Linked DNA regions of Salipiger abyssi. The protein of the gene in region 1 interacts with the protein of each later gene in a pairwise test. Links are inferred from orthologs where the notes say so. Each region holds a gene or a part of one and is shown on either strand. Other genes may lie near its edges. The genes, in order: recO, recR and ssb.

Region 1 (9,188 bases):
TAGACATATGTTCGAATTTAGATCAATTTTCGCGCATTAATGGGGTGTCGCCCGGCTGTTACAAGGGCCGTTTCTTCCAATGGAATGGCTCGGGCGGCTTCCTGCCCATGCAAAACGCAGGCAGCGGTCTGCCAAACCGAAAGGGACCAAGGTGAAACTGATCATTGCGACGATCAAGCCGTTCAAGCTGGAGGAGGTGCGCGAGGCGCTCACTGGAATCGGCGTGCGCGGCATGATGGTGACGGAAATCAAGGGTTTCGGATCACAGTCTGGACACACGGAAATCTATCGCGGCGCCGAATACGCGGTGAATTTCGTGCCGAAGATCAAACTGGAGATCGTGGTGGCCTCGTCCATGGCCGACCAGGTGGTCGAGACGATCACCAAGACCGCGCAGACCGGCAAGATCGGTGACGGCAAGATCTTTGTGCTGGACGTGCAGCAGGCCGTGCGGGTGCGCACCGGCGAAACCGACGCGGACGCGATCTGATCGCATTCAGACGCAAGTTTACAAGGGACAAACGGATCATGAAACTTCTCAAGACTCTCGCCCCGGCTGCCGCGCTGATTGCGCTGCCGACCCTGGGCCTGGCCCAGGATGACGGCCCCGCGCCGGGCGTGAACGCGTCGACCGATACGGTCTTCATCTTCAACTCGCTGCTGTTCCTGATCGGCGGCTTCCTGGTGATGTGGATGGCCGCGGGCTTTGCGATGCTCGAAGCCGGTCTCGTCCGCTCCAAGAACGTTGCCATGCAGTGCATGAAAAACGTCGTGCTGTTCTCGCTCGCGGCGATCTTCTACTACCTGATCGGCTACAACCTGATGTACCCGCTGGGCACCTGGTCGGTCGACGGTGTCATCTCCGGCGTCTGGGGCCCCGGCGTTCTCGAAGCGGTTGGCGTGACCGCCGATGCCGCCGACGATTACGGCTATGCCTCGACCGGGTCCGACTTCTTCTTCCAGCTGATGTTCTGCGCCACCACCGCCTCGATCGTCTCGGGCACCCTGGCCGAGCGTATCAAGCTGTGGCCGTTCCTGGTGTTCGTCGTCATCCTGACCTCGATCATCTACCCGCTGCAAGCCTCCTGGAAATGGGGCGGCGGTTTCCTCGACGAAGCTGGCTTCCTCGATTTCGCTGGTTCGACCGTCGTGCACTCGGTGGGTGGCTGGGCCGCTCTGACCGGCGCCATCATCCTCGGACCGCGTCTCGGACGCTATGTCGACGGCCGCGTGGTTCCCTTCCCGGGCTCCAACCTGACCCTCGCTACCCTCGGGACGTTCATCCTTTGGCTGGGCTGGTTCGGCTTCAACGGCGGCTCGCAGCTTGCCATGGGCACCGTGGGTGACGTCGCCGACGTGTCGCGGATCTTTGCCAACACCAACACCGCAGCCGCGGGTGGTTCGGTCGCCGCTCTGATCATGACCCAGATCATGTACAAGAAGCCCGACCTCACCATGGTGCTGAACGGCGCGCTGGCCGGCCTCGTGTCGATCACCGCGGAACCGCTGACCCCGACCCTGGGCGCGGCCACCATCATCGGCGCGATCGGCGGCATCATCGTGGTCTTCGCGGTCCCGATGCTCGACAAGCTGAAGATCGACGACGTTGTCGGCGCCATCCCGGTCCACCTGGTCTGCGGCATCTGGGGCACCATCGCCGTGGCCTTCACCAACTCCGACGCCTCCTTCGCGACGCAGCTCTACGGCATCGTTGTGGTCGGCATCTTCACCATCATCGCCTCGGGCGTGGTGTGGTTCGTCCTCAAGCTGGTCATGGGCGGTATCCGTGTCAGCGAAGAGGAAGAGATCACCGGTCTCGACATGGGCGAGCTGGGCATGGAGGCCTATCCGGAATTCTCCAAAGGCTGATCTCCTCCTTCCTGTCAGCCTTTTGTGACCAACTGCCCGGGCGTTCGCGCCCGGGTTTTTTTGTGCGGTAAGCCGCGGATGCAGGAAGACGCGCGCGGGGCGCGGCCTCGGTCTTTGCGATCCGGAAACGGTGGGCGACGAGCGCCGGGAGGGCTCAGCCCCGGTGCTTCACCCGCTCATAGCGCTGTTTGGCGATGTCTTCGTCATGCTCGGCCTTGCGGTCGGCGGCCAGCGCCCGCTCGACATAGCTCAGATGCGCCTCTACGGCGGCGCGGGCGGCGGCGGCATCGCGGGCCTGAAGCGCCAGATTGATCGCGCGGTGCTGGTCGAGCAGCGCCTCGCGCGTGGTGCGCTGGCGGAACATCACCGAGCGGTTGTAGAACACCCCCTCGCGCAGAAGCTGATACATCGAGCGCATCATGTGCAGCATGATCACATTATGGCTGGCCTCGATGATCGCCAGGTGAAACTCCGCATCGAGCCGCGCCTCGTCCGCCGGGTTGCGCTTGCCATGCGCCGCTTCCATCTGCGCGAAGAGCGTATCTATCACCCTGAGGTCGGTATCCGTGCCATGCAGGGCGGCGCGTTCGGCAGCCATGCCCTCCATGTCGCGGCGAAAGCTGAGATAGTCGAAGACTGCCTCGTCATGGCGGGCAAAAAGCTGCACCAGCGTATCTGAAAAGGCAGAACCCAGCGCCTCGGTGACAAAGATCCCCGCGCCGGCGCGCGAGGTGAGCAACCCGCGTGCCTGAAGATCGGCCACCGCCTCGCGCAGCGAGGGGCGCGAGACGCCGAGCCGCTCGGCCAGCTCGCGCTCTGCCGGCAGCCGCTCGCCCGGGCGCAGGATGCCGCGCAGGATCAGCTCCTCGATCTGGCGCACCACGGCCGAGGCGAGTTTCTCCGATTGCACGGGACGGAAGGGCATGAGGCGCCTCTAGCTCTGCGAAATTGGTCAGATCATATGACCGCACGGGAGGCGGGACAAGTAGGGTGGGCAATCCTGCCCACCGCTCGCCCAGCTTCCCGCGACGCCTACCACCGCCGCAGCGCCGCCTCGTCCTCGTCCTTGGCCGCGACCCAGGACTGCGCCCCGCCGGCGCTTTCCTTCTTCCAGAAGGGGGCGCGGGACTTCAGGTAATCCATCAGGTATTCCGCCGCCTCGAACGCATCCTTGCGGTGTGGCGAGGCGGTCGCCACCATCATGATGCGCTCGCCCGGCGCCAGTTTGCCATGGCGGTGGATCACCAGCACCTCGCCCAGAGACCAGCGCGCCTGCGCCTCTGCGGCGATCTTGGCCAGCGCCTTTTCGGTCATGCCGGGGTAATGCTCGATCTCCATGCCGTCGAGCCCGCCGCTGACGTCGCGCACCACGCCGGTGAAGGTCACCACCGCGCCCATGTCGTTGCGGCCAGCGGCGAATGCGTCGGCTTCGGCGCCGAAATCGAACGGCGCCTCCTGCACCACGATGCGAATGCCGGCCTCCTCGCTCATGGCTCAGCCCCCGGTCATCGGCGGAAAGAACGCCACTTCGCGGGCACCGGCCAGCGGTGCGTCGAAATCGGTCAGCTCCTGGTCGACCGCGACGCGCAGCGCCGAGAGGTCGGAAAACGCCATGGCGTAGCGCTCTTCGCGGGCGCGCAGCTCGTCGACCAGCGCCGCGACGGTCTCGGCCCCGGTGTCGAGCCTTTCCTTCGGCAGCCCGATCCGCTCGCGGACCCAGGCGAAATACAGAACGTCGATCATCGCTCCTCCCGGAGATGCGGCAGGGCCTTCACGAAATAGTCCCAGCCGGTGATCAGGGTCAGCGTCGCCGCCACCCAGAGCAGCGTCAGCCCGATATGCCCGGCCCAGGTCATGCCCTGCTCCTTCCAGATCAGGCCATGAATATCCGCAGCCTCGCGGTTCAGGATCGCGCTCACCCGCTGCGGGTCGAGGTCGATGACGCTGACCGCAAGATAATGCTCGAAGACGCCCTGTGCAAACAGCACCGCGATGGCGACCATCTGAAAGGTGGTCTTCCACTTTGCCAGCTTGGTGACCTTCAGCGTGCCCGCCACGTCGCCGAGATACTCGCGCAGCCCGCTGACAAAGACCTCGCGGAAAAGGATGAAGGTCGCCGGCAGCACCAGCCAGGGCGACATCGAGGAATAGCCCACGATCACCATCAGCGCGATCACCACCATCGCCTTGTCGGCGATCGGATCGAGCATCGCGCCGAGCTTCGATTCCAGCGACCAGGCGCGCGCGATATAGCCGTCGAACCAGTCGGTCACGGCGGCGCCGATGAACAGCAGCAGCGCGAACCAGTCGGCGAGCGGCCGGGAGAAATACAGGAACATCACCGCCACGCCGGGAGCGGCAAGCAGGCGGAGCGCGGTGAGTGTGTTTGGAAGGGTCCAGCGCATGGGGGGATTGGTAACGCTCTTTTCCGGGGGAGGGAAGAGAGCCTGAACGCGACGGCTTAACGCGCCTGCCGTTCCAGCCGCTCGACAAACAGCGCGCGGGCGGCGGGCAGGGGGCGGTCGCGCAGCTCATGCGCAAGCTTGTGTTCGAGGAAATAGCCGGTGGTGGAGAGCGCCGTGACGATCTCGGCATCCGGCGCGTTGCCCTCGCCGCGCAGCACCGGCGGCAGCGGCAGCAGCCGCGCCGCCCAGTCGCCCGCGCCGATGGCCGAAACCGCCCGCCCGCTGCGCGGCGAGACGTAATCCAGCGGCTCGTTGATCCCGGTGACCGCGCAGGCGGAGAGATCGAGCCCGAATCCCATCTCCTCCAGCAGCGCCATTTCCCAGCGCAGATAGGCCAGTGGCCAGAGTTCGCGCTCGCCCAGTAGGTCGAGGAGCTGCTCGGAACGGGCATAGAGCGCCGGATGCGCCTCGCGCTCGGGCAGGCAGAAGGCCAGCAGCGCCACCACCGCGTTGAGCCCGGCGAGCGACAGCCGGTCGCTCATCGCGGTTGCCGCGCGCGAGCGCTGCGGCTCGACCGTATAGGCGCCCATGTGATCTTCGAGCCGCGCCCGCCAGGTCACGTCGAGCTGCGCGCCCGGTTGCAGCGAGGGCGCGACCTTGCGCGAGGCGCCGCCGCGCAGCACGCCCATATGCCGCCCGTGCCCGGCGGTGAAAACCTCCAGGATGGCCGAGCTTTCGCCATGCCTGCGAGCGGAAAGAAGAATGCCGGTGTCGCGCCAGTCCATGCGCGGACTATCGGACGGCTTGCCGCCGACGGCAAGCTGCGACAGGGTATCGCCGATGACCACCCGGACCCGCCTCTTCGCCCTTGTGATCGCGCTGCTGACCCTGGCGGCGCTGGCGGTGCAATTCACGGCCACCGCGCAGGCCAATCCACACTACACCCCGCCCGAGACGCTGTGGCGGCTGCTGCGCTATTTCACCATCCTCACCAATGCGCTGGTCGCCGGCACCTTCCTGTGGATGGCGGCGCGGGGCCGGATGGCCGGCGCCGCATGGCTCGGCGGTCTGGCGCTGTGGATCGGCATTGTGGGCGTGGTCTATCACCTGCTGCTGGCCAAACCGCTCACCGGGCTCGACGCACTGGCCGATCTCGGGTTGCACATGGTGACACCGGTGCTGACCGTGCTGTTCTGGATCTTTGCGGCTCCCAAGCACGGGCTGCGCCTCGGCACTGCGCTGGCCTGGATGCTTTGGCCGCTGGCCTATGTCGGTTACGCGCTGCTGCGCGGCCAGATCGAAGGCATCTACCCCTATTTCTTTGTCGATCCGACTGCGGTCGGCTGGCCCGGCGTGCTGCGCTGGTCGGGTCTGCTTTGTGCGGGGTTCGTCTCGGCAGGTGCTGTGCAGGTCGGGATTGCGCGGCTGCTGCGTTAGGGGGCGTGTCTGCCGCGCGGCGGAAAAAGGCCCGATTTGCATCTGTTGTCTCGCGCAAGCTTGCGGCATGGTCTCGGCGGAACGAACGGACTGAAGCAGGAGGTGCCCCGTGGCTGTCAAACCGGATATCGAGATCGCCCGCGAAGCCAGCAAACGGCCCATTCAGGAGATCGGCGCCAAGCTGGATATCGGCCCGGACCACCTGCTGCCCTATGGTCACGACAAGGCGAAGGTCGACCAGCGCTTTATCTCCGGCCTCTCCGACCGCCCGAATGGCCGGCTGATCCTGGTGACCGCGATCAACCCGACCCCGGCGGGCGAAGGCAAGACGACCACCACGGTCGGGCTCGGCGACGGGCTGTCGCGCATCGGCAAGAAGGCGGCGATCTGCATCCGCGAGGCCTCGCTCGGCCCGAATTTCGGCATGAAGGGCGGGGCCGCGGGTGGCGGCCATGCGCAGATCGTGCCGATGGAAGAGATGAACCTGCATTTCACCGGCGATTTCCACGCCATCACCAGCGCCCACAACCTGCTGGCGGCGATGATCGACAACCATATCTACTGGGGCAACGAGCAGGAGATCGACCTGCGCCGCGTGGTCTGGCGCCGGGTGCTCGACATGAACGACCGCGCCCTGCGCGATACCGTGACCTCGCTGGGCGGGGTCAGCAACGGCTTCCCGCGCGAGACCGGTTTCGACATCACCGTCGCCTCCGAGGTCATGGCGATCCTCTGCCTGGCCGAGGATCTGGCCGATCTGGAGCGCCGGCTGGGCGACATGATCGTCGCCTACAGGCGGGATCACTCGCCGGTCTTTGCCCGCGACATCGGCGCCGACGGGGCGATGACGGTGCTGCTCAAGGACGCGATGATGCCCAACCTCGTGCAGACGCTGGAGCATACGCCGGCCTTTGTGCATGGCGGGCCCTTCGCCAATATCGCCCATGGCTGCAACTCGGTCATCGCCACCAAGACGGCGCTGAAACTGGCCGATTACGTGGTGACCGAGGCAGGCTTCGGCGCCGATCTGGGGGCGGAGAAGTTCTTTGACATCAAGTGCCGCAAGGCCGGGCTTTCGCCCGATTGCGTGGTGCTGGTGGCAACGGTGCGGGCGCTCAAGATGAACGGCGGTGTCGGCAAGGACGATCTCGGCGCCGAGAATGTTGAGGCGGTCACCAGGGGCTGCGCCAATCTCGGGCGCCATATCCACAACCTCAAGGGCTTTGGCGTGCCGGTGGTGGTGGCGATCAACCATTTCACCGGCGATACCGAGGCCGAGATCGCGGCGGTGCAGGACTATGTGGCGGGGCAGGGCGCCGAGGCGCATCTCTGCACCCACTGGGCCAAGGGCTCGGCGGGCACCGAGGCGCTGGCCACCCGCGTCGCCGAGATCGCCGATGGCGGTGCCGCGCAGTTCGCGCCGCTCTATCCCGACGAGATGCCGCTCTGGCAGAAGATCGAGACCGTCGCCGAGCGGATCTATCACGCCCATGAGGCGACCGCCGACACCCGCATCCGCGAGCAGCTACACCAGTGGGAGGCGCAGGGCTATGGTCACCTGCCGGTCTGCATGGCCAAGACGCAATATTCCTTTTCCACCGATCCCAATCTGCGCGGCGCGCCCGAGGGCCATGTGGTGCCGGTGCGCGAGGTCCGGCTCTCGGCCGGGGCGGGATTCGTCGTGGCGATCTGCGGCGAGATCATGACCATGCCGGGCCTGCCCCGGCATCCCGCCGCCGAAAAGATCCGCCTCAATGCGGCGGGCGATATCGAGGGTCTGTTCTGATCGGTGCCACCGAAACGCTCATCGGAACGCATTTCCACGCTGCAAGGTCGCAAACGGCGCTCTCGGGGCGTTGAACATTGATACACCGGCGGGCATGAGAGCCTGAGCGGTCAGGTAAGGAGACACAGAATGCGCAACCCTGCGGATCTGGGTGACATGGCGGCGCTGCGCGCCGAAATCGACGCGACCGACAAGGCTCTGAGTGCGCTTCTGGGGCACCGCGCGCGGCTGATCTCGCGGGCGGCAGAGCTCAAGGCGGAGAACGGCTGGCCGGCGCGCATCGCCGACCGGGTGGACGAGGTGATCGCCAATGCGATGGCCCATGCCGAGGCCGAAGGCTACGACCCGGCGCTGGCGGAATCGCTCTGGCGGGAGCTGGTGGAATGGTCGATCCGGCGCGAAGAGACCGCGCTCGGGCGGGAATGAAGGAGAGGTCCATGACGGCCACGATCATCGACGGCAAGGCCTTCGCGGCCAATGTGCGGGAAAAGGTGGCGTCCCATGTGGCGCGGCTGAAGGAAGAGAACGGCATCACGCCGGGTCTTGCGGTGGTGCTGGTGGGCGAGGACCCCGCGAGCCAGGTCTATGTCCGCAACAAGGGCAAGCAGACCGTGGAATGCGGCATGCAGAGCTTTGAGCACAAGCTGCCGGCCGACACCCCCGAGGCCGACCTACTGGCGCTTGTCGCGCAGCTCAATGCCGATCCTGCGGTGCATGGCATCCTGGTGCAGCTGCCGCTGCCCGATCACATGAACGCGGATGCGGTGATCAATGCCATCGACCCGGCCAAGGATGTGGACGGGTTCCACATCTCCAATGTGGGCCTGCTGGGGACGGGGCAGAAGAGCATGGTGCCCTGCACTCCGCTCGGCTGTCTGATGATGCTGCGCGATGTGCATGGCTCGCTTTCCGGCATGAACGCGGTGGTGATCGGGCGCAGCAACATCGTCGGCAAGCCGATGGCGCAGCTCCTGCTGGGCGAAAGCTGCACGGTGACCATCGCGCATTCGCGGACGAAGGATCTCGCCGATGTGGTGCGCCGCGCCGATATCGTGGTGGCGGCGGTGGGCCGTCCGCAGATGGTGCCGGGCGACTGGATCAAGCCGGGCGCCACGGTGATCGACGTGGGCATCAACCGCATCGACGCGCCCGAGAAGGGCGAAGGCAAGACCCGTCTGGTGGGCGATTGCGACTACGACAGCTGCGCCGAGGTGGCCGGCGCGATCACCCCGGTGCCGGGTGGGGTGGGGCCGATGACCATCGCCTGCCTGCTGGCCAATACGGTCACCGCCTGCTGCCGCGCCAACGGTCTCGCCGAGCCCGAAGGTCTCACCGCCTGAGCACAGCGGTGGGCAGGATTGCCCACCCTACCGCCCCTTGTTGGCACAGGCATTATACGGGAACGGTGGTGCCGGTGAGCAGGGCGGCATGGGTCTCCCTGCCGTCCTTCACCGCGTAGACATCGGCGCTGACGATCACCAGCCGCCGCCCCGGCTTGATCACCCGCCCGCGGGCGATCAGCGTCTCTCCCACGGCGGGCGCCAGCAGGTGTACCTTCATCTCCGAGGTCACGACCTCCTTGTCCTCCGGCATCACCGAGAGCGCCGCATATCCCGCCGCGCTGTCGCCGATGGCAAAGGCCAGCGCCGCATGGGCATAGCCCAGCTGCTGTTGCAGATCGGGGCGGATCG
Region 2 (9,253 bases), 1.6 Mb from region 1 along the record:
GCCGAGCGGGTGCATTTCGTGCGCGGCGGCAAGCTGGCGCGGCTGCTCGACGATGCCCGCACCGCCGTCACGGTCAATTCCACCGCCGGTCAGCAGGTGCTGTGGCGCGGGATTCCGCTGAAACTCTTCGGCAATGCGGTCTATGCCAAGCCGGAATTCGTTTCCGACCAGCCGCTGCCCGCCTTCTTCGCGCAGCCCGCCCGGCCCGACAACCGCGCCTATCGCGATTACCGCCGCTATCTGCTTGAAACCAGTCAGGTTCCCGGCGGTTTCTACTCCTCTCGCGGGCGCCGCCAGCTGCTGCGGCTGGTGGTCGACATGATGCTCGCGTCAGACGATCCTTATGACGCACTGCGTCACGGCACCGCGGCCCCACGGCAACAGTTGCGTCTGGTCCACTGAGGGTTTCTGCCCGCCGCGCTGGATTTTGCAGCCGGATTCCGATAGGTTACCGAAAAAACCTGAGGCAGAACAAGAACAGGTCGAGGAGACCGAGCAGTGAAACACTCCCCCAACCGATGGGTGAAGTCCGTCGCGTTACTGGCCGCGGTGTCCATTCTGGCATCCTGCGGCCTTCCGCGTTCGGGCCCCAACAAACGTGAAATCTTCGCAGGCTCGGTGATGCGCGAAGGCGACGCCTTTGTGATCTCGGTCAATGATCGCGTGACCCGTGCCACCGCCGTCGTACCCGCCCTCGGCTTTACCGAGGGCTTCCGCAGCGCCTCTGTCATGGGCTCGGACACGATCCGCCCGGGCGACACACTGGGCCTGACGGTCTGGGAAAACGTCGATGACGGGCTGCTGGTGGCCGAGGCCGCCAATGCCACGGTGCTCGAAGAGGTGCAGGTCGACGGCTCGGGCTATATCTTCGTGCCCTATGCCGGCCGCATCCGCGCCTCCGGGAACTCGCCCGAAGCGGTGCGCCGCATCATCACCGACCGGCTTTCCGAACAGACCCCGGATCCGCAGGTCGAGGTCCGCCGCCTCGCCGGCGACGGCTCGACCGTGAGCCTCGTCGGCGCCGTGGGCGGCCAGGGGGTCTATGCCATCGAGCGCCCCACCCGCACGCTGGCCTCGATGATCGCCCGCGCCGGCGGCATCACCATCTCGCCCGAGATCGCCCAGATCTCGGTGATCCGCGGCCAGCAGACCGAAAAGATCTGGTTCCAGGATCTCTACGACAATCCCAGCTTCGACATTGCGCTGCGCGGCGGCGACAAGATCCTCGTCGAAGAGGACACCCGTTCCTTCACCTCGCTCGGCGCCACCGGCGCGCAGGCCCGCGTGCCCTTCGAGAGCCAGACGCTTTCCGCCGTCGAGGCGATCGCACAGGTCGGCGGGCTGCTGCCCACCGCCGCCGATCCCACCGGCGTCTTCGTGTTCCGCAACGAACCGGCAGAGATCGCCAATCAGGTGCTGGGCCGCTCCGATCTCGTGGGAGCGCAGCGCATGGTCTATGTGCTCGATCTCACCCAGCCCAACGGCATGTTCATGGCGCGCGATTTCGTCATCCGCGATCAGGACACGCTCTATGTCACCGAAGCGCCCTATGCGCAGTGGAGCAAGACGATCTCGTCTCTGACCGGATCGCTGAGCGCGGTCAGCACGCTGGCCACCACTGCCACCGCCGTTCAGGGAAGCGGGGGCTGACCCTGCACGACACCGAGGGACAGCGCGGCGCCGGGGGAGACACCCCCCGGCGTCTTTATGTCTACAGTGCCGGCTTCCTGCGCCAGCGCCGACTGCGCCGCATCCTTGCGCTGGCGGGCTATCGCGTTTCGCTGGGCCGGCCCGGGTCGGGGGACATGGTTGGTGTCTGGGGCCAGTCGCCCTATGCCCATCGCGGCGAGGCGATGGCGGCGCGGCACGGCGTGCCGCTGCTGCGGGTCGAGGACGCGTTTCTGCGCTCGCTGCACCCGGGCCGCGCCGGCGAGCCGCCGCTTGGGCTGCTGCTCGACCGCACGGGGGTGCATTTCGACGGGCGCGCGCCGTCAGATCTGGAGACGCTGCTCGCCACCCACCCGCTCGACGATCACGCGCTGCTGGAGCGCGCGCGCGGCGCCATGGCGCGGATGCGCGCGGCGCATCTGTCGAAATATTCCGCCACCGATCCGGACGCAGCCGCGCCCGAGCCCGGCTATGTGCTGGTGGTCGACCAGACCGCCGGGGACGCCTCGGTGCGCGCCTCGGGCGCCGACCGCAACCGGTTTCTGGAGATGCTCTACTGGGCGCAGGAAGAGAACCCGGGCAAGCGCATCCTGCTGCGCACCCATCCGGAAACGCGGGCCGGTTTCCGTCCGGGACACTATACCGCCGATGACGCGCAGGGGCGGGTGGCGCTCTGCACCGATCCGATCTCGCCACAGGCGCTGCTCGACGGTGCGGTGGCGGTCTATACCGTGTCCTCGCAGATGGGGTTCGAGGCGATCCTAGCCGGTCATCGCCCGCGCGTCTTCGGCCAGCCCTTCTATGCCGGCTGGGGGCTGACCGACGACGAGGCGCCCCTGCCCCGCCGCCAGCGCCGGCTGACCCGGGCGCAGCTCTTTGCGGCGGCGATGATCCTCTACCCGGTCTGGTACGATCCCTATCGCGACCGGCGTTGCGAGATCGAAGACGTGCTGGGCGCTTTGGAGGCGCAGGCGCGGGCCTGGCGCGAGGACCGTCACGGCTGGGTCGCCGAGGGTATGCGGCTCTGGAAGCGCCGCCCGCTTCAGGGGTTTTTCGGCGGCCAAAGGCCGGTGATCTTTGCCAAAAGCGCCGAGGAGGCCCGGAAACGGGCCGAGGAGGGCCGCCGCCGCATGATCTGGGCCAGCAAGGCAGAGGAAACCGATGCGGTGCGGGTCGAGGACGGCTTCCTGCGCTCGCAGGGCTTGGGCGCCGCGCTCATCCCGCCGCTGTCGCTGGTGAGTGACGATCTCGGCATCTATTACGACCCGACCCGCCCTTCCCGGCTGGAGCAGCTCATCGCCGCGAGCGCGGCTCTTCGCCCCGACGAAGAGGATCGCGCCCGCCGGCTCATCGAGCGACTGGTCGCCGGCGGGCTCACCAAATACAATCTCGCCGGCCCCCCGCCCGCCCTGCCCGACGGTCACCGCATCCTGGTGCCCGGCCAGGTCGAGGACGATGCCTCCATCCTGCTCGGCAGCCCGCAGATCCGGCGCAACGCCGATCTCCTCGCCCGCGCCCGCGCCGAAAACCCCGGCGCCGTGCTGCTCTGGAAACCGCACCCGGATGTCGAAGCCGGGCTCCGCCCCGGCGCGGTCGAGCGGCCCGAGCGATGGGCCGACGCCACGCTTACACAGGCGGATATGGGCGCGCTGCTGCCGCAGGTGGCCGAACTCTGGACCCTGACCTCGCTCGCCGGCTTCGAGGCGCTGCTGCGCGGCATCCCGGTCACCACGCTCGGCGCGCCCTTTTATGCCGGCTGGGGGCTGACCCGCGATCTCGGCCCCGTCCCCGCCCGCCGCCTCGCCGGGCCGCGCCCCTCGCTGGAGGGGCTCGTGCATGCCACGCTCATCGCCTATCCGCGCTACCGCGATCCGCTGACCGGCCTGCCCTGCCCGGTCGAGGTGGTGGCCGACCGGCTCGAGGCCGGCGCCCTGCCCCGCCCCGGCCCGGTCAACCGGTCGCTGTCGAAGCTCCAGGGGCTCTTTGCCAGCCAGTCCCATCTCTGGCGCCGCTGAGCCGCGCCGCCCTTGTTCATCGCCGCCGCGACTGCGATATACTGACGGGAACGCCAGGGCCGCGATCCCCGCGCCCGCAACGCAGGAGAGACGACATGCTGAAAGGTTTGGGCGGTCTTGGCGACATGGCCAAGATGATGAAGACCGCGCAGGAGATGCAGGGCAAGATGGCCCAGCTTCAGGAAGACCTGCAATCCATGGAAGTGACCGGCGAATCCGGCGCAGGTCTGGTCAAGGCCACCGCCTCGGCCAAGGGCGAGCTGCGCGGGCTCGATATCGACCCGTCGATCTTCAATTCCGACGACAAGGAAGTGGTCGAGGATCTGATCCTCGCCGCGATCAAGGACGCCCAGGCCAAGGCGCAGGAGCGCTCCGAGGAAGAAATGCGCAAGCTGACCGAGGCGATGGGCCTGCCCGCCGACATGAAGCTGCCGTTCTGAGGCGACGGTCCGGAGCCTGTCGCTTCGGACAACCGCCGAGGCCCCGGGTCGCGCCCGGGACGCGATACACCCCGCCCCGGCCTTGCGCCGGGGCCTCTTGCCAAAGGGCAGACCGCTTGCCGGATCGCACCGAAATCGACGCGCTGATCGAGCTGATGGCCCGGCTTCCGGGCCTCGGGCCGCGCTCTGCCCGGCGTGCGGTGCTGCATCTCATCCGCAAGCGCGCGCTGCTTCTGCAACCGCTGGCCGACGCCATGCAGGCGGTGGCCAGCACGGCACGCGAATGCCTCAACTGCGGCAATGTCGGTACCGCCGATATCTGCCCGATCTGCGCCGATGAGAAACGCGGCAACGGTCAGCTCTGCGTGGTCGAGGATGTCGCCGATCTCTGGGCGATGGAGCGCTCGGGCGTCTTCAAGGGCCGTTACCATGTGCTGGGCGGCACGCTCTCTGCCCTCGATTCCGTCGGCCCCGAAGAGCTGCGCATTCCGCAGATGGTGACCCGCATCGACGCCGAATCCGTCACCGAGGTCATCCTCGCGCTGAACGCCACGGTCGACGGCCAGACCACCGCGCATTACATCGCCGACCAGCTCGAGCACCGGGTGGCGCTAAGCTCGTTGGCGCAGGGCGTGCCCATCGGCGGCGAGCTCGACTATCTCGATGACGGCACCATCACCGCCGCGCTCAACGCCCGCAAACGGCTCTGACCGCGCGCGTCGGCGTCGCCGGCTTGACCTGCGTCATGGCGGTAGGACCGGACACATGCAAGTATCGGCATGAGATTTTCCACAAGGAGAACAGCCATGCTCGACAATACGAATCGCCTCTGTGTCGATGCCATCGCCCGCGCCCTGGCCGACACGCATATGCTCTACATGAAAGCGCATAACTTCCACTGGAATGTCGAAGGCCCGCAATTCCAGGCCCTGCACGCCATGTTCGAAGAGCAATATACCGATCTGGCCGAGGCCTCCGACGAGCTGGCCGAACGCATCCGTGCATTGGGGGCCTACGCGCCCGGCACCTCTGCCGAGTTCGCGAAACTGGCCACCGTGCGCGAAACCGAAGGCCGGCTCTCCGCCACCGAGATGCTGAGCGAAACGGTGAAGGATTACGAGACCGTCGCCGAAACCCTGCGCGCCGGAATCGCTCAGGCCGATGACGCCGGCGACGATGTCACCGCCGGCATGCTCACCGACCGGCTGGAATGGCACGACAAGGCCGCCTGGATGATGCGCGCAATGCTGGCCTGAACCGCGACGCCCGCCGGCATATGGCAGGACAACAAAAAACGGCCCGGAGAGACATCTCCGGGCCGTTTGTACGTCTGGCGATGACGATTGCGTCAGCGGCGCGGATCGTCGCTGTCTTCGTCCTCGTCGTCGTCATCGCCGCCCGAGGGCAGGTTGAAGAAGCTGTCGGCATCCGAGAAATCGCTCGGCCCCTTGTTCTCTTCCTCGTCGTCCTCGCCGCGCGGATCGGAGAGCGAGAAGGTCTCCAGCCCCTCGATGGCCGAGGGCAGGCGCGGCTCGGGCTCCATGCCAAGGCTCTGCTCGGTCGAGACCAGCTTGCGGCGCTCGTCGTCGGTCATCACCTCGTCGAGTTTCTTGGCCGCCTTGGCCACCGCCGCGTCAAGCTCGGTCTGACGGCAGAGCCCCAGCGCCACCGGGTCGATGGGCTGCATGTTCTGGATGTTCCAGTGGGTGCGCTCGCGGATCGACTGGATGGTGGGCTTGGTGGTGCCCACCAGTTTCGAGATCTGCCCGTCGCTGAGCTCGGGGTGGAACTTCACCAGCCACAGGATCGCGTTCGGACGGTCCTGACGCTTCGACAGCGGCGTGTAGCGCGGGCCGCGGCGCTTGTCCTCGTCGACAGCGGCGGCGTTGTATTTCAGCTTGAGCTTGTGCAGCGGGTTCTTTTCTGCCTTGTCGATCTCGGACTGCTCGATCTGGTTGTTGCCCACGGGGTCGAACCCCTTCACCCCGGCAGCCACGTCACCGTCGGCGATGCCCTGGATTTCCAGCTCGTGCATGCCGGTGAAATCGGCGATCTGCTTGAAGGTCAGCGTGGTGTTGTCGACCAGCCAGACGGCGGTCGCCTTGGGGTGCAGCAGTTTGGCCATCGTTCCATCTCCTTGCAATGCGTCCTCCCCGCCCCCAAGCCATTTTCTGGCCGGGAGGTCCCGGATTTGATCCGGGACGGGCTACCGTTGTCGGGGAACTTGGCCGCTATATAGTGGTGACAAACCCAAGAGGGAAGAGAAAATGCGCTGGTTTCTGCTGCTGCTCGTCTCCGCCACCCTGGCCCGCGCCGAGGGCGAGACGGCGGGGAGGTTCGATTATTACGTGATGTCGCTGAGCTGGTCGCCAAGCTGGTGCGCGCTCGAAGGCGATGCGCGCCGCTCGCCGCAATGCGAGGAGGATCACGGCTGGATCCTGCACGGGCTCTGGCCGCAATACCATCGCGGCTACCCCTCCTATTGCCCGAGCTCGCAGCGCGCGCCCAGCCGGGCGATGACGGCAGAGATGGCCGATATCATGGGCACGGCGGGGCTCGCCTGGCATCAGTGGAAAAAGCACGGCAGTTGTTCGGGGCTGAGCGCCGAGACCTATTTCGCCCTCTCACGCCGCGCCTATGAGACCGTGACCCGCCCCGCCGCCTTCCGCAAGCTGGAAAGCCCGGTGAGCCTGCCGGCGGCGCTGGTGGAGGAGGCCTTTCTCAAGGCCAATCCGGGGCTGGAGCCGGATATGCTGACGATCACCTGCAAGGCCGGCCGCATCCAGGAGGCGCGGCTCTGCCTCTCGACATCGCTCGAGCCGGTGCCCTGCGGGCAGGACGTGGTGCAGGACTGCACCCTGCGCGACGCACTGCTCGACCCGGTGCGCTGACGGCACGGGCGGCTTTCGAGGGGCCAGCCCCTCGGACTCCCCGGGATATTTTGGGCCAATGGAAACATGAGATCCGGGAAAGAAACCGAATATTAAGGTTAACCGGCGATACCGGTCATGCGGTACAGGCGGGGACGCCGATGACCGCGCCAGTGGAAGCCCAGCGCTTCTGGCAGCCCGCCTCCACGCAAGGCGGGCTGCCTTCCCTCTTCCGGCTCTTCCATTGGCTGCAAATATCCCCGCCGGAGGCAGACCGCCCTGCCCGCCCGCGCAACGCCCGCAGCGCCGGGCGCGACGCTTTCAGAACGCATAGCCGAACCGGGCGATATCCTCGGCGCAAAAAGCCCCAACCAACGCCGCCGTCGCCTCGGTATAATAGCCCCGGTAATCCTCCGCCCGCGCCGAGGCGTTCTCGCGTCCAACCTCCGGGCGAAAGCCCAGATGCGCCTCCAGCGGCGCCAGATCCGCCTCCAGATGCTCGAGCCGCAGATAGAGATCCGCGCGCTCCCGCCCTGTCACATCACGCATGTAGCTGGCATAGGGGGCCGCGCTCAGGCTCGCGGCGATCTGCGGATGCGCGAGAAACCCGGCGAAATCAAGCGCCTGCGCCAGCCGCACCGCCGTGTGCTCGAAACGCTGCGTTTGCAGCCAGTGGTAATAGCTCACCATCCTGTCCCACGGGTTGCGCACCAGCGTGAAGGTGAACAGGGCGCCGATCTCCCCGGGGCTCAGCACCCCGTCGATATCCGCCAGTGTCGAATGTTTCCACAGCCGTCCGCGGGCGGAAAGCCGCGTCACCCGCCCCCGCCGCCTGCGCGCTTTCGGCGTATCGCCGATCAGGATATCGTCGCGATGCGCCCGCGCCTCCAGCGCCGCTGCCATCGAGGTGCCGCCGGTCTTGGGGATATGCACAAAGATATAGCGGCGGCCCGGAGAGATGATCATGGGCGCCAGAATAACCCTACGTTTCGAAGACGAAAATCCCCGATTCGGGGCTTTTCCACATCGCCACGACTGCGCATAGTCCGGGGCACGAGCTATCGAGGGAGGACGCCATGGGCTGGCTTGCCAATGAAACCGGACTGGGAAAATGCACGGCGAATTTCGTGCCGCTCACTCCGCTCTCCTTCCTGATCCGCGCCAGACAGGTCTATCCCGACCACATGGCGGTGGTCTACGGGCCGCACCGCAAGACCTATGCCGAGTATTACGAGCGCGTCACCCGGCTCGCCTCCGCGCTGACGAAAATCGGCATCGCCCCCGGCGATGTGGTGGCCACCATCCTGCCCAACATCCCCGCCCAGGCCGAGGCGCATTTCGGCGTGCCCGCCTGCGGCGCGGTGCTGAACACGATCAACACCCGGCTCGATATCGACACCATCGCCTATATCCTCGATCACGGCGAGGCCAAGGTGGTGCTCTGCGATCCGCAGTTCATCCCGCATCTGGCCGAGGCCATCGAGATGATGGAGACCGAGGCGCCCACGGTGATCGAGGTCGCCGACCCGCATGGCGGCGCGCCGCATCTGGGCGAATATCAGGAATACGAGGACTTCCTCGCCACCGGCGATCCCGATTTCGCCTGGATCCTACCCGAGGACGAATGGGAGAGCCTCGCGCTCAACTACACCTCCGGCACCACCGGGCGGCCCAAGGGCGTGGTCTATCACCATCGCGGCGCCTATCTCAACGCCATGGGCCAGGTGCTGAGCTGGCGCATCACGCTGCATCCGGTCTACCTGACCATCGTGCCGCTCTTTCACTGCAACGGCTGGTGCCACACCTGGATGATGCCCGCCGTGGGCGGCACCGTCGTGTGCTGCCGCGACATCGCCGCACATAATATCTACGACGCCATCGCCGACGAGGGCGTCACCCATTTCGGCGGCGCGCCCATCGTGCTGAACATGATCGTCAACGCCAAGGCAGAGGAGAAGCGCGCCTTCGATCATGTGGTCGAAGTCTTCACCGCCGGCGCGCCCCCTGCCCCCGCCACGCTCGCCAAGATCGAGACCATGGGCTTCAACGTCACCCAGGTCTACGGGCTGACCGAGACCTACGGGCCGGATGTGGAATGCGCCTGGCAGGGGAGCTGGGATCACATGCAGGGCGGTGACCGCGCCGCGATGAAGGCACGCCAGGGCGTCGGCATGCCCTTCATGCAGCATGTCACCGTCATGGACGAGCAGATGAACATCGTCGCCATGGACGGCGAGACCAAGGGCGAGATCATGCATCG
Region 3 (9,198 bases), 1.4 Mb from region 1 along the record:
GTCCACCTTCTTGATATAGGTGTCGGTCAGCTCCTGCACTTCGGTCTCCCAGAACTTCTGGTCGTCCTCCGACATGCCGTCGGATTTGGCCTTCTTGATCTGGTCCATGCCATCGCGGCGCACGTTGCGAATCGCGACACGCGCGTGTTCGGCATATTGCCCGGCAACTTTGCCCAATTCGCGGCGGCGCTCCTCGTTCAGCTCGGGGATCGGCAGCATGATGATGGTGCCGTTGAGCTGCGGGTTGATGCCGAGCCCGCTCTCGCGGATCGCCTTCTCGACCTTGCCGACGAGCCCCTTGTCCCAGACATTGACCGTCACCATGCGCGGCTCGGGCACGTTCACCGTGCCGACCTGGTTGATCGGGGTCATCGCGCCATAGGCGTCGACCATCACCGGCTCCAGCATCGAGGCCGAGGCCCGCCCGGTGCGCAGCGAGGCGAATTCCGTGCGCAGGTTCGACATGGCGCCATCCATGCGGCGCTTGAGATCGTCGGTGTCGAGTTCGAAATCTTCTGACATGTTGGTCTTGCCCGCTCAGGTGTTTGTCGTTCCGCCCGCTTTCTAGGACAGGCGCGCCCGGATGTATAGCGCTTTGCCTCGGCTCCGCCGCCTCGCAGCGGGCAAGCGCGCAGCCCTTCACCCTTCATCTTTCTGAAAATACTCAAAAAACAACATCTGCCGAGGCACCGGCGCCGGGCCGGTGCCGCTACCGTCTCCGCTGCTCAGCCATGCACGGTGGTATAGGTGCCCTCGCCCGCCAGAATGCCCTTGAACCCGCCCGGCTCGTCGAGCGAGAACACGATGATCGGCAGGTGGTTGTCCCGCGCCAGCGCAATCGCCGAGGCGTCCATCACCTTGAGATGCTTGGCCAGCACGTCGTCATAGCTGATCTTGTCGAAGCGCACCGCGTCGTCATGCTTCATCGGGTCCTTGTCATAGACCCCGTCCACGCCGTTCTTGCCCATGAAGATCGCCTCGCAAGCCATCTCGTTGGCGCGCAGCGTCGCGGCGGTATCGGTGGTGAAATAGGGGTTGCCGGTGCCGGCGGCAAAGATGCAGACCCGCTTCTTCTCCAGGTGGCGGACCGCGCGGCGGCGGATATAGGGCTCGGCCACCTCGTCCATGCGAATGGCAGTGATCACCCGGGTGAAGACGCCATGCTCTTCCAGCGCCGACTGCATCGCCAGCGCGTTCATCACGGTGGCCAGCATGCCCATGTAATCGGCGGTGGTCCGCTCCATCCCCTGTGCCGAGCCCGCAAGCCCGCGAAAGATGTTGCCGCCGCCGATGACCATGCAGATCTCGACGCCCATGTCGTGCACCGATTTCACCTCGCGGGCGATGCGTTCCACGGTCGGCGGATGCAGCCCGTAGCCCTGGTCGCCCATCAGCGCCTCGCCCGAGATTTTCAGCAACACGCGCTTGAAGGTGGTCTGCGAGGTGTCGGTCATGTTGCGCTCCATCGGCGAGGGGGTCTAGGATCGGCGCCATATGTGGCGGAAAACCTCTGCGGCTGCAATGCCGCAGCGGAGGGCGCGAAGGAGGGCGCGGTGGCCGATATTCTGACCCGGCTGGCGCCCGATCCCCGGCGCCCGGTGCTGATCGCGGGACCGACCGCCAGCGGCAAATCCGCGCTCGCGCTGGAAATCGCGGAAAATCAGGGCGGTGTGATCGTCAATGCCGATGCGATCCAGGTGTTTTCCGACTGGAGGGTGCTGACCGCGCGGCCTTCGGAGGCCGAGGAATTGCGCGCACCGCACCGGCTTTACGGTCATGTGCCGGGCGATCATGCCTATTCGGTGGGCGAGTGGCTGCGCGATCTGGTGCCGCTGCTGGCGGGGCCGGAGCGGCCTATTATCGTCGGCGGCACCGGGCTCTATTTCACCGCGCTGACCGAGGGGCTGGCCGAGATCCCCGCCACCCCGCCGGAAATCCGCGCAGAGGCCATGGCGCGGCTCGAGGCCGGCGAGCTCGCGGCGATGGTGGCCGAACTCGACCCCGAGACCCGCGCCCGCATCGACCTGGCCAACCCCATGCGCGTGCAGCGCGCCTGGGAGGTGCTGCGCGCCACCGGGCGCGGCATTGCCGCCTGGCAGGCCGAGACGCCGCCGCCGCTGCTGCCGCTCGCCGAGGCGCAGCCCATCCTCTTCGATGCGCCCAAGGACTGGCTCGACACCCGCATCGAGACGCGGTTCCGCAAGATGCTGCGCAGCGGCGCGCTCGACGAGGCGCGGGCCAACCTCCCCGACTGGTCGCCCGCCCTGCCCTCGGCCAAGGCCATCGGCGCGGCGGAGCTGATGGCGCATCTGCGCGGCGAGATGCCACTGGACGAGGTCACCACCCGCGCCACCGTGCTCACACGGCAATTCGCCAAGCGCCAGCGCACCTGGTTCCGCGCCCGCATGAAGGGCTGGCCGACGCTCAGCCCGGCAGAGGTGGGCGCATGAGCGCCGCCGCCCAGACCGGGGCGCCGGCGCGCGTCGTCTCGCTGGGTCAGGTCTCGGGCTGGCAATACCGGCTGCTGCACGACCGGGCCGAGCATACGCTGCTCTGGCTGACGCGGGGCCAGGGCCGGGTGATCGTCGACGGCACGCGGCGCGGGCTCGGGCCGCATAATGCGCTCTTCCTGCCCGCCGGGACGCTGTTTTCGCTGGAGACCGGGCCGCAGAGCCTCGGCATGCTGATGCATTGCCCGGCAGGGCTCACCGGGTTTTTCCCCGGCGAGCCGCTGCATCTGCGCATCCGCGAGGGATTCGCCCAGGCCGAGCTCACCGCCGAGCTCGACGCGATGCTGCGCGAGGCGGGTCAGGGCCGCGCCATGCTGACCGAGGCGCTCGACGCGCATGCGCGGCTGGTCGCGGTCTGGCTGCACCGCCAGATCGCCGCCGGCACCCAGGACACGCGGCGCGACAGCGCCGGGCAGCGGCTGATGCGGCTCTTCAGCGGCGCGCTCTGTGCGGGATTCCGCAGCGACCGGGGGGTGTCGGATTACGCGGCGGCGCTCGGCGTCACCGCGACCCATCTCACCCGCACCGCCCGCGCCGCCTGCGGCATGACCGCCGCCGCCATGCTGGCCGAGCGCAAGCTGCACGAGGCGCACCGGCTGCTGAGCCATCCGGCGCCGCCGGTGAACCGCATCGCCAGCGATCTGGGCTTTCACAGCGCGCCCTATTTCACCCGCTTCATCCGCAGCCATACCGGCCTCTCGCCGACCGAGATCCGCCGCGGCACCCGCGCGTCCGGCAGCCGCGTCGCCCATCACCGCTGAGCGCCGCGCAAAACCCCTTGCCCCGAAAGCCCGATCCGGGCTTTCATCGGCGCGGGTGGCAGATCGGTCCTGCGTGGCCAGGAGGAGAACCGCATGACGCAACCGGAGATACACCCGGCCGCATCGCTCTATGCCCGCGAGCTGGCCGAGGGAAAGCTCGGCCGGCGCGAGTTCCTGACAAGGGTCACCGCGCTGGGGCTCGGGACCGCGAGCGCCTATGCGCTGGGCGGGCTCGCGGCGCCGGCCCGCGCGGAGGAGGCGCCGCAAGGGGCCGAGGACGCGGTGCTGCGGATCCAGACGGAGGTGCGCCCGCTCAAGGATCCGCGCACCGCCGACTGGTCGGAAATCGCCAATATCACCCGGGGCTGGCTGGAATATCTCGTCGAGTACAATCGCGACGGCAGCGTGCGCGGCATGCTTCTGGAGCGCTGGGAGGCCAATGACGACGCCACCGAGTACCGGCTGCATATCCGCCCCGGCGTGACCTGGAACACCGGCGAGCCTTTCACCGCCGCCGATGTCGCGCGCATGTTCCACTACTGGTGCGACCGCGATGCCGAGGGCAATTCCATGGCCGGGCGGCTGGCGGCGCTGGTCGACCGCGAGACCGGCAAGCTGCGCGACGGCGCGGTCACCGTCGAGGACGACCTGACCCTGCGCCTGCGCCTCGCCGCCCCGGATGTGGCGCTGATGGTGAACCTCGCCGATTATCCCGCCGCGGTGGTTCATGCCAGCCACAGCCCCGAGACCATGCTGGACACCCCCATCGGCACCGGCCCCTACCTGCCGGAAACCGTGCGGCCCGGCGAGCGCGCGGTGCTGGTGCGCAATCACGCCCATGACTGGTGGGGCGCACGGGCCGAGGGCTTTGGCGGCGCCACGCTGGAGCGCATCGAGTTTCTCGATTACGGCACCGATCCGGCAAGCTGGCTCGCTGCCGCCGAGCGCGGCGAGATCGACATGCTCTACGAGAATATCGGCGATTTCATCGCGCTGGGCGATCAGATCGGCTGGCAGCGCTCGGAGGTCTCTACAGGCTCCACAGTGGTGCTGCGCGCAAACCAGACCGCACTCGTGGATGGGCGCGCGCCCTATGCGGACCGCCGCGTCCGCAAGGCGCTGCAACTGGCCATCGACAATGAAATCTGTCTGGAGCTCGGCCATTCCGGCCTCGGCACCGTGGCGCAGAACCATCATGTCGCCCCGGTGCATCCCGATTACGCCGATATCGGCCCAACGGAATACGACCCCGCCGCCGCCCTGCCGCTGATGGAAGAGGCCGGGCTGGCAGCCTTCGAACACGAGCTGATCACGCTCGACGACGGGCTGACCATGCGCAGCGGCGATGCGGCGGCGGCAATGCTGCGCGATGCCGGGCTCAAGGTCCGCCGCACGGTGCTGCCCGGCTCACGCTTCTGGTCCGACTGGACGGCCTATCCGCTCTCGGTCACCGAGTGGAACCACCGCCCGCTCGGCATTCAGGTGCTGGCGCTGGCCTATCGCTCCGGCGAGCCCTGGAACGAGAGCGGCTATGCCAATCCCGCGTTCGACGCGCTGGTCGCCGAGGCGCTGACCGTCGCCGATGCCGAGACGCGCCGCGAGGTGATGGCGCGGATCGAACGGCTGTTGCAGGAGGATGCGGTGATCGTGCAGCCCTATTGGCGCTCGCTCTACCGCCATTTCCGGCCCGGCGTGACCGGCGCCGAGATGCATCCGTCCTTCGAGATCCATCTCTACAAGCTGGGCCTGTCGTGAGGCGGTAAACATCGTTCCAGCCAACCCTTTGACTTCCGCGCAACGGGAGCCGGGCCCAGCGGCTGCCCGTGGGGTGCCGCAATGGCCGCAGAATCCAGTACTTTATCCCCACCAAGTCCGAAAGACCTCGCAACTCAGCGCTGACGTCGCCAAAGCGGCAGCCCGCCCGGACGGGCAGCCGCTGGGCCCGGCGCCTTCGGCTTGATTCCGGGCCTGGGTGCGGGGATTTGGCCTACTCCTCCAGCAACCCCTCATAGCGCGCATCCGTCAGCGTCTCGAGAAACGCCACCAGCGCGTCGATGCGCTTGTCGTCGAGCGCCGGCCCCTCGGTCAGCTCCTCCATGGCGATGTTCTCGGCGATCTCCGGCGCGGCAAAGGGCTCCCCGGTCTCCGGGTTGATCTTCCGCGCCTCGTTGCGGGTGTTGTAGCTGTTGTAGAACAGGATGACCGTGCGCAGATCCTCGAACACGCCGTTATGCATGTAAGGCCCCGTCACCGCGACGTTGCGCAGCGTCGGCGTGCGGTAGCGCCCCGCGGTATCGGGCCTGTCCTCCACCCCGGGATTGGCGCGCAGCCCGGCATCGGCGATCTCGACCCCGTTGAGCGCGCGCAGATCGGTGTTCTCCGGCACCCCGAGATTGTAATAATGGTAGTCGGAGAAGGTCTCTTCCGGGTCGATGGCGCTGCGGCGCAGCTGATGGCACAGATTGCAGTTGGTGAATTGCTGCGAGAAGAACAGCAGCCGCCCCAGCTCTTCCTCCTGCGTCAGCTCTGCCTCGCCGCGCAGAAACCGGTCGTATTTCGAATCGAAGGGCGCAAATTCCGGCTGCCGTTCAAACGCCGCGATGGCGCGGGTCATGGCGTCATAGGCGGCCTCTTCATCCTCCAGCACGCCCTTGCCGAAGAGCGCCGGAAAGGCTGCCTGATATTCGGGCTTTTCGCGCAGCCGCGCCAGCACCGCGCCCTTGTCGGCCATGCCCATCTCGATCGGGTTGAGCGGCGGCCCGCCGGCCTGCTCCTCCAGCGTGGCGGCGCGCCCGTCATGAAAGAGCCCGCCCATCCATTGCCCGTCCTCATCCTGCCCGAAGGCCGGCGCATAGGCGGCATAGGTGGCGGTGGGCGCGTTGCGGTCGCCGAAAGAGCTGCCGTCATCGCCAGTCGAGGCGGCGCCACGCGGATCGGCAAAAGCAAAGGCCGGATCGTGACAGGTCGCGCAGCTCTGGGTGCGGTTCGCCGAGAGATCGGTGTCGAAGAACAACGCCTCGCCAAGTGCCTCGATGCTCTGCGGCGGCCCCGGCTCGGTCGAGCGCAGCGCCGTGGCGCTGAGCCCGGCGGTAAGCGCGGCAAGAACGGCGAGGCTGAGGATCGGGGCGGGTTTCATGCATGCGTCTCCAATTCGGGAGCAAGAATGCACGCCCTCCTATACCCCTCCTTGACCTCGGTCAATTTTTCAGAGGGTTTTAGTCGGAAATTGTGATCGACCGGGGGCGGCCTCAGCTGCCCCAGATGATCTTCACGTAGTTGCGGGTCTCGCGATAGGGCGGCACGCCGCCATGTTTCTCGACCGCGCCCGGCCCCGCGTTATAGGCGGCGAGCGCCAGCCGCCAGGAGCCGAATTTCGCATATTGCGCCTTGAGATAGCGCGCCCCGCCTTCGAGATTCTGCGCCGGGTCGTTGGGGTTCACCCCGAGCTGGCGGGCAGTGAAGGGCATGAGCTGCGCCAGCCCGATGGCGCCCTTGTGGGATTTTGCGCGCGGGTTGAAATTCGATTCCTGCTTCACCAGCCGCAAAAAGAGATCCTCGGGCACACCATGGCGCCGCGCCGCGACCCGGGCCATATCTGCGTAAGGCCCGTCATAGCGCCCGCGATAGACCGGCACGCGGCCCTCGTCGCCGCCCATCGGGCCCCATTTCGTCGGCGTGACCACCGACGGCGGCTGGAGCCGCACCGAGCTGCGATACTGTTCCGAAGCGCGCGTATCGAGAACGCTGGTCTGTTTGCGGAACAATTTGACCCGGTTCTTGGTTGAGATCGTATCCGCCTGTGCGGCCGTGGCAAAGATCCCGGCGCATAGCAGTGCCGGCAGCGCATGACGTTGCAGAACCCGCATGAGGTACCCAATCCTGTCCCTTTTTCCCTTCGCGCGACTATACAGACTGAGCAGGAATGTGCCAGCCTTTGCCCGAAGCGCGGGCAATCCGTCGCTTACCGCTTGTTAATCAAGTTTCCGGCAGGATGCGGTGGCGCAGCGGGACGGGGCTGTGTAAGGCTCGTCGAAACCCTGCGGGGAAAGAATCGGACGAGACAGCGAGGATGACATGGCCGGCTCTGTGAACAAGGTGATCCTGGTGGGCAATCTGGGCGCGGACCCGGAGGTGCGCACCTTCCAGAATGGCGGCAAGGTCTGCAACCTGCGCATCGCCACCTCCGAAAACTGGAAAGACCGCAACACCGGCGAGCGGCGCGAACGCACCGAATGGCATCAGGTGGCGATCTTCTCGGAACCGCTGGCGCGCATCGCCGAGCAATATCTGCGCAAAGGCTCCAAGGTCTATCTCGAAGGCCAGCTCGAAACGCGCAAATGGCAGGACCAGTCGGGTCAGGACCGCTACAGCACCGAAGTGGTGCTGCGCCCCTATCGCGGCGAGCTGACGCTGCTCGACAGCCGTGGCGGCGGTGGCGGCGGCGGTGATTTCGGTGGCTCGGGCGGCGGCTACAGCGGTGGCGGTAGCGGCGGCGGCGGTGGTTACGGCGGCGGTCGCGACGATTACTCGGGCGGCGGCGGCTCCGGCCCGTCGCGGGCGCCCTCGCGCGATCTCGACGACGAGATCCCGTTCTGAGCCAGACCACTCCGGCAAGATAAGAATGGCTCGGCGCTCCTCATGGAGCCCGGGCCTTTTCTTTTGCCTGACATGCGCCGGAGAGGCTCAGAGCGGCCCGTCCTCCAGCACGCCATCGGCGGACATCTGGGCATAAAGCAGCCCCTCGCGCAGCCCCCGGTCGGCGACCGACAGCCGGTCGGTCGGCCAGAGCCGCAGCAGCGCCTGGAGGATCGCCGCGCCGGACATGATCAGCGTCTGCCGGTCCTGGCCGATACGCGGATCGCGCCGCCGCCCCACCGGCCCCAGATCGAGATAGCGCTGGATCACCGCCTCGATCTGGTCCGACGACATGCGCAGCCCGTCCACCTTGGTGCGGTCGTAGCGCCGCAGCCCGAGATGCGAGGCCGCCACCGTGGTGACCGTGCCGCTGGTGCCGACGATCTGGAAGCCCTCGCGCGCCTGCACATCCTTGTAAGGGGCGAATTCCGAGAGCTGCTCTTCGAAGAACCAGCTCATCAGCGCATAGCGCGCCGCATCGTCCTCGACATCGGAGAACTGGTCGCGCAGCGTCGCCACCCCCAGCGGCACCGAGATCCAGTCGACCACCTTGGCCGCCGGAAACGGGCTTTCGGGCGGGTGAAAACCCGCATGCAGCCGCATGATCGCCGCCGGACGGTCGCGCCGGGGCACGGAAGAGAGGTCGATCCAGACCAGCTCGGTCGAGCCGCCGCCGATATCGACCACCAGAAGCTGCTCGGTCCGGGTCGAGACCAGCGGCGCGCAGGAAATCACCGCAAGCCGCGCCTCCTCCTCCGGCTGGATGATTTCGAGCGAGAGCCCGGTCTCGCGGCGCACCTGCCGGATGAAATCGCGCGCGTTCTGTGCCCGGCGGCAGGCCTCGGTCGCCACCAGCCGCATATGGGTCACATTATGCCGCCTGATCTTTTGCTGACAGACCCGCAGCGCGCCGATGGTGCGCGTCATCGAGGCACGCGAAAGCCGCCCGCTCCGCTCAAGGCCATGCCCGAGCTGAACGGATTTCGAGAATGAGTCGACCACATGGAATTGGCTGCCCTTTGGCTGGGCAATCAACATGCGGCAACTGTTCGTACCCAGATCCAGCGCGGCATAGAGCGCATTTGGATCGGGCGGTATCGGCGCGGGGCTCTCGACCGGTTTCGGGAAAGCGCCCGCACCTCTGGGACGCCTGGGCGCCATTTTCGTGCGCCTTTCCGAATTTTAAGTTGGCTCTAGGATACGCGGGGGCGCGGCACCGTGCAAGAGACATGCTGGTCCCGGGCGAAGGGATTGTCGAAGAAATCCGACAGATAGCCGTATTCGTCGTCGAG

Evidence for each region.
Region 2: the proteins of recO (region 1) and recR interact in binary tests that used the Escherichia coli proteins (3 or more experiments, as listed by UniProt). The link is inferred for Salipiger abyssi from one-to-one orthologs.
Region 3: the proteins of recO (region 1) and ssb interact in binary tests that used the Escherichia coli proteins (3 or more experiments, as listed by UniProt). The link is inferred for Salipiger abyssi from one-to-one orthologs.

Annotation. Positions count from the first base shown.
Region 1 is NZ_CP015093.1:2,315,529-2,324,716, forward strand. What follows is about bases 3,196-6,060. They hold recO (DNA repair protein RecO), read right to left. Parts: upstream 5,060-6,060; coding sequence 4,331-5,059; downstream 3,196-4,330. Other genes in these bases: Ga0080574_RS14755 (molybdenum cofactor biosynthesis protein MoaE), read right to left, coding at 3,196-3,360; moaD (molybdopterin converting factor subunit 1), read right to left, coding at 3,364-3,612; pgsA (CDP-diacylglycerol--glycerol-3-phosphate 3-phosphatidyltransferase), read right to left, coding at 3,609-4,274; Ga0080574_RS14775 (Pr6Pr family membrane protein), read left to right, coding at 5,115-5,711; Ga0080574_RS14780 (formate--tetrahydrofolate ligase), read left to right, coding at 5,821-6,060. In the rest of the region: Ga0080574_RS14740 (P-II family nitrogen regulator), read left to right, coding at 152-490; Ga0080574_RS14745 (ammonium transporter AmtB), read left to right, coding at 529-1,869; Ga0080574_RS14750 (FCD domain-containing protein), read right to left, coding at 2,024-2,794; more of Ga0080574_RS14755, read right to left, coding at 2,902-3,195; more of Ga0080574_RS14780, read left to right, coding at 6,061-7,497; Ga0080574_RS14785 (chorismate mutase), read left to right, coding at 7,627-7,923; bifunctional methylenetetrahydrofolate dehydrogenase/methenyltetrahydrofolate cyclohydrolase FolD, read left to right, coding at 7,935-8,837; Ga0080574_RS14795 (PaaI family thioesterase), read right to left, coding at 8,890-9,188. UniProt on the Escherichia coli protein: Involved in DNA repair and RecF pathway recombination.
Region 2 is NZ_CP015093.1:750,665-759,917, forward strand. What follows is about bases 3,107-6,036. They hold recR (recombination mediator RecR), read left to right. Parts: upstream 3,107-4,239; coding sequence 4,240-4,833; downstream 4,834-6,036. Other genes in these bases: Ga0080574_RS07210 (capsule polysaccharide biogenesis protein), read left to right, coding at 3,107-3,683; Ga0080574_RS07215 (YbaB/EbfC family nucleoid-associated protein), read left to right, coding at 3,779-4,123; Ga0080574_RS07225 (Dps family protein), read left to right, coding at 4,930-5,379; Ga0080574_RS07230 (DUF1013 domain-containing protein), read right to left, coding at 5,472-6,036. Outside these bases: Ga0080574_RS07200 (capsule polysaccharide biogenesis protein), read left to right, coding at 1-402; Ga0080574_RS07205 (polysaccharide biosynthesis/export family protein), read left to right, coding at 499-1,650; more of Ga0080574_RS07210, read left to right, coding at 1,653-3,106; more of Ga0080574_RS07230, read right to left, coding at 6,037-6,248; Ga0080574_RS07235 (ribonuclease T2 family protein), read left to right, coding at 6,391-7,014; Ga0080574_RS07240 (sulfotransferase family 2 domain-containing protein), read right to left, coding at 7,315-7,959; Ga0080574_RS07245 (AMP-binding protein), read left to right, coding at 8,070-9,253. UniProt on the Escherichia coli protein: May play a role in DNA repair. It seems to be involved in an RecBC-independent recombinational process of DNA repair. It may act with RecF and RecO.
Region 3 is NZ_CP015093.1:3,705,958-3,715,155, reverse strand. The notes cover bases 6,232-9,106. They hold ssb (single-stranded DNA-binding protein), read left to right. Parts: upstream 6,232-7,345; coding sequence 7,346-7,867; downstream 7,868-9,106. Other genes in these bases: Ga0080574_RS21615 (sulfotransferase family 2 domain-containing protein), read right to left, coding at 9,100-9,106; Ga0080574_RS21620 (Ppx/GppA phosphatase family protein), read right to left, coding at 7,955-9,067; Ga0080574_RS21630 (lytic transglycosylase domain-containing protein), read right to left, coding at 6,520-7,137; Ga0080574_RS21635 (cytochrome-c peroxidase), read right to left, coding at 6,232-6,407. In the rest of the region: frr (ribosome recycling factor), read right to left, coding at 1-522; pyrH (UMP kinase), read right to left, coding at 726-1,454; tRNA (adenosine(37)-N6)-dimethylallyltransferase MiaA, read left to right, coding at 1,554-2,450; Ga0080574_RS21645 (helix-turn-helix domain-containing protein), read left to right, coding at 2,447-3,271; Ga0080574_RS21640 (ABC transporter substrate-binding protein), read left to right, coding at 3,365-5,026; more of Ga0080574_RS21635, read right to left, coding at 5,259-6,231; more of Ga0080574_RS21615, read right to left, coding at 9,107-9,198. UniProt on the Escherichia coli protein: Plays an important role in DNA replication, recombination and repair. Binds to ssDNA and to an array of partner proteins to recruit them to their sites of action during DNA metabolism. Acts as a sliding platform that migrates on DNA via reptation.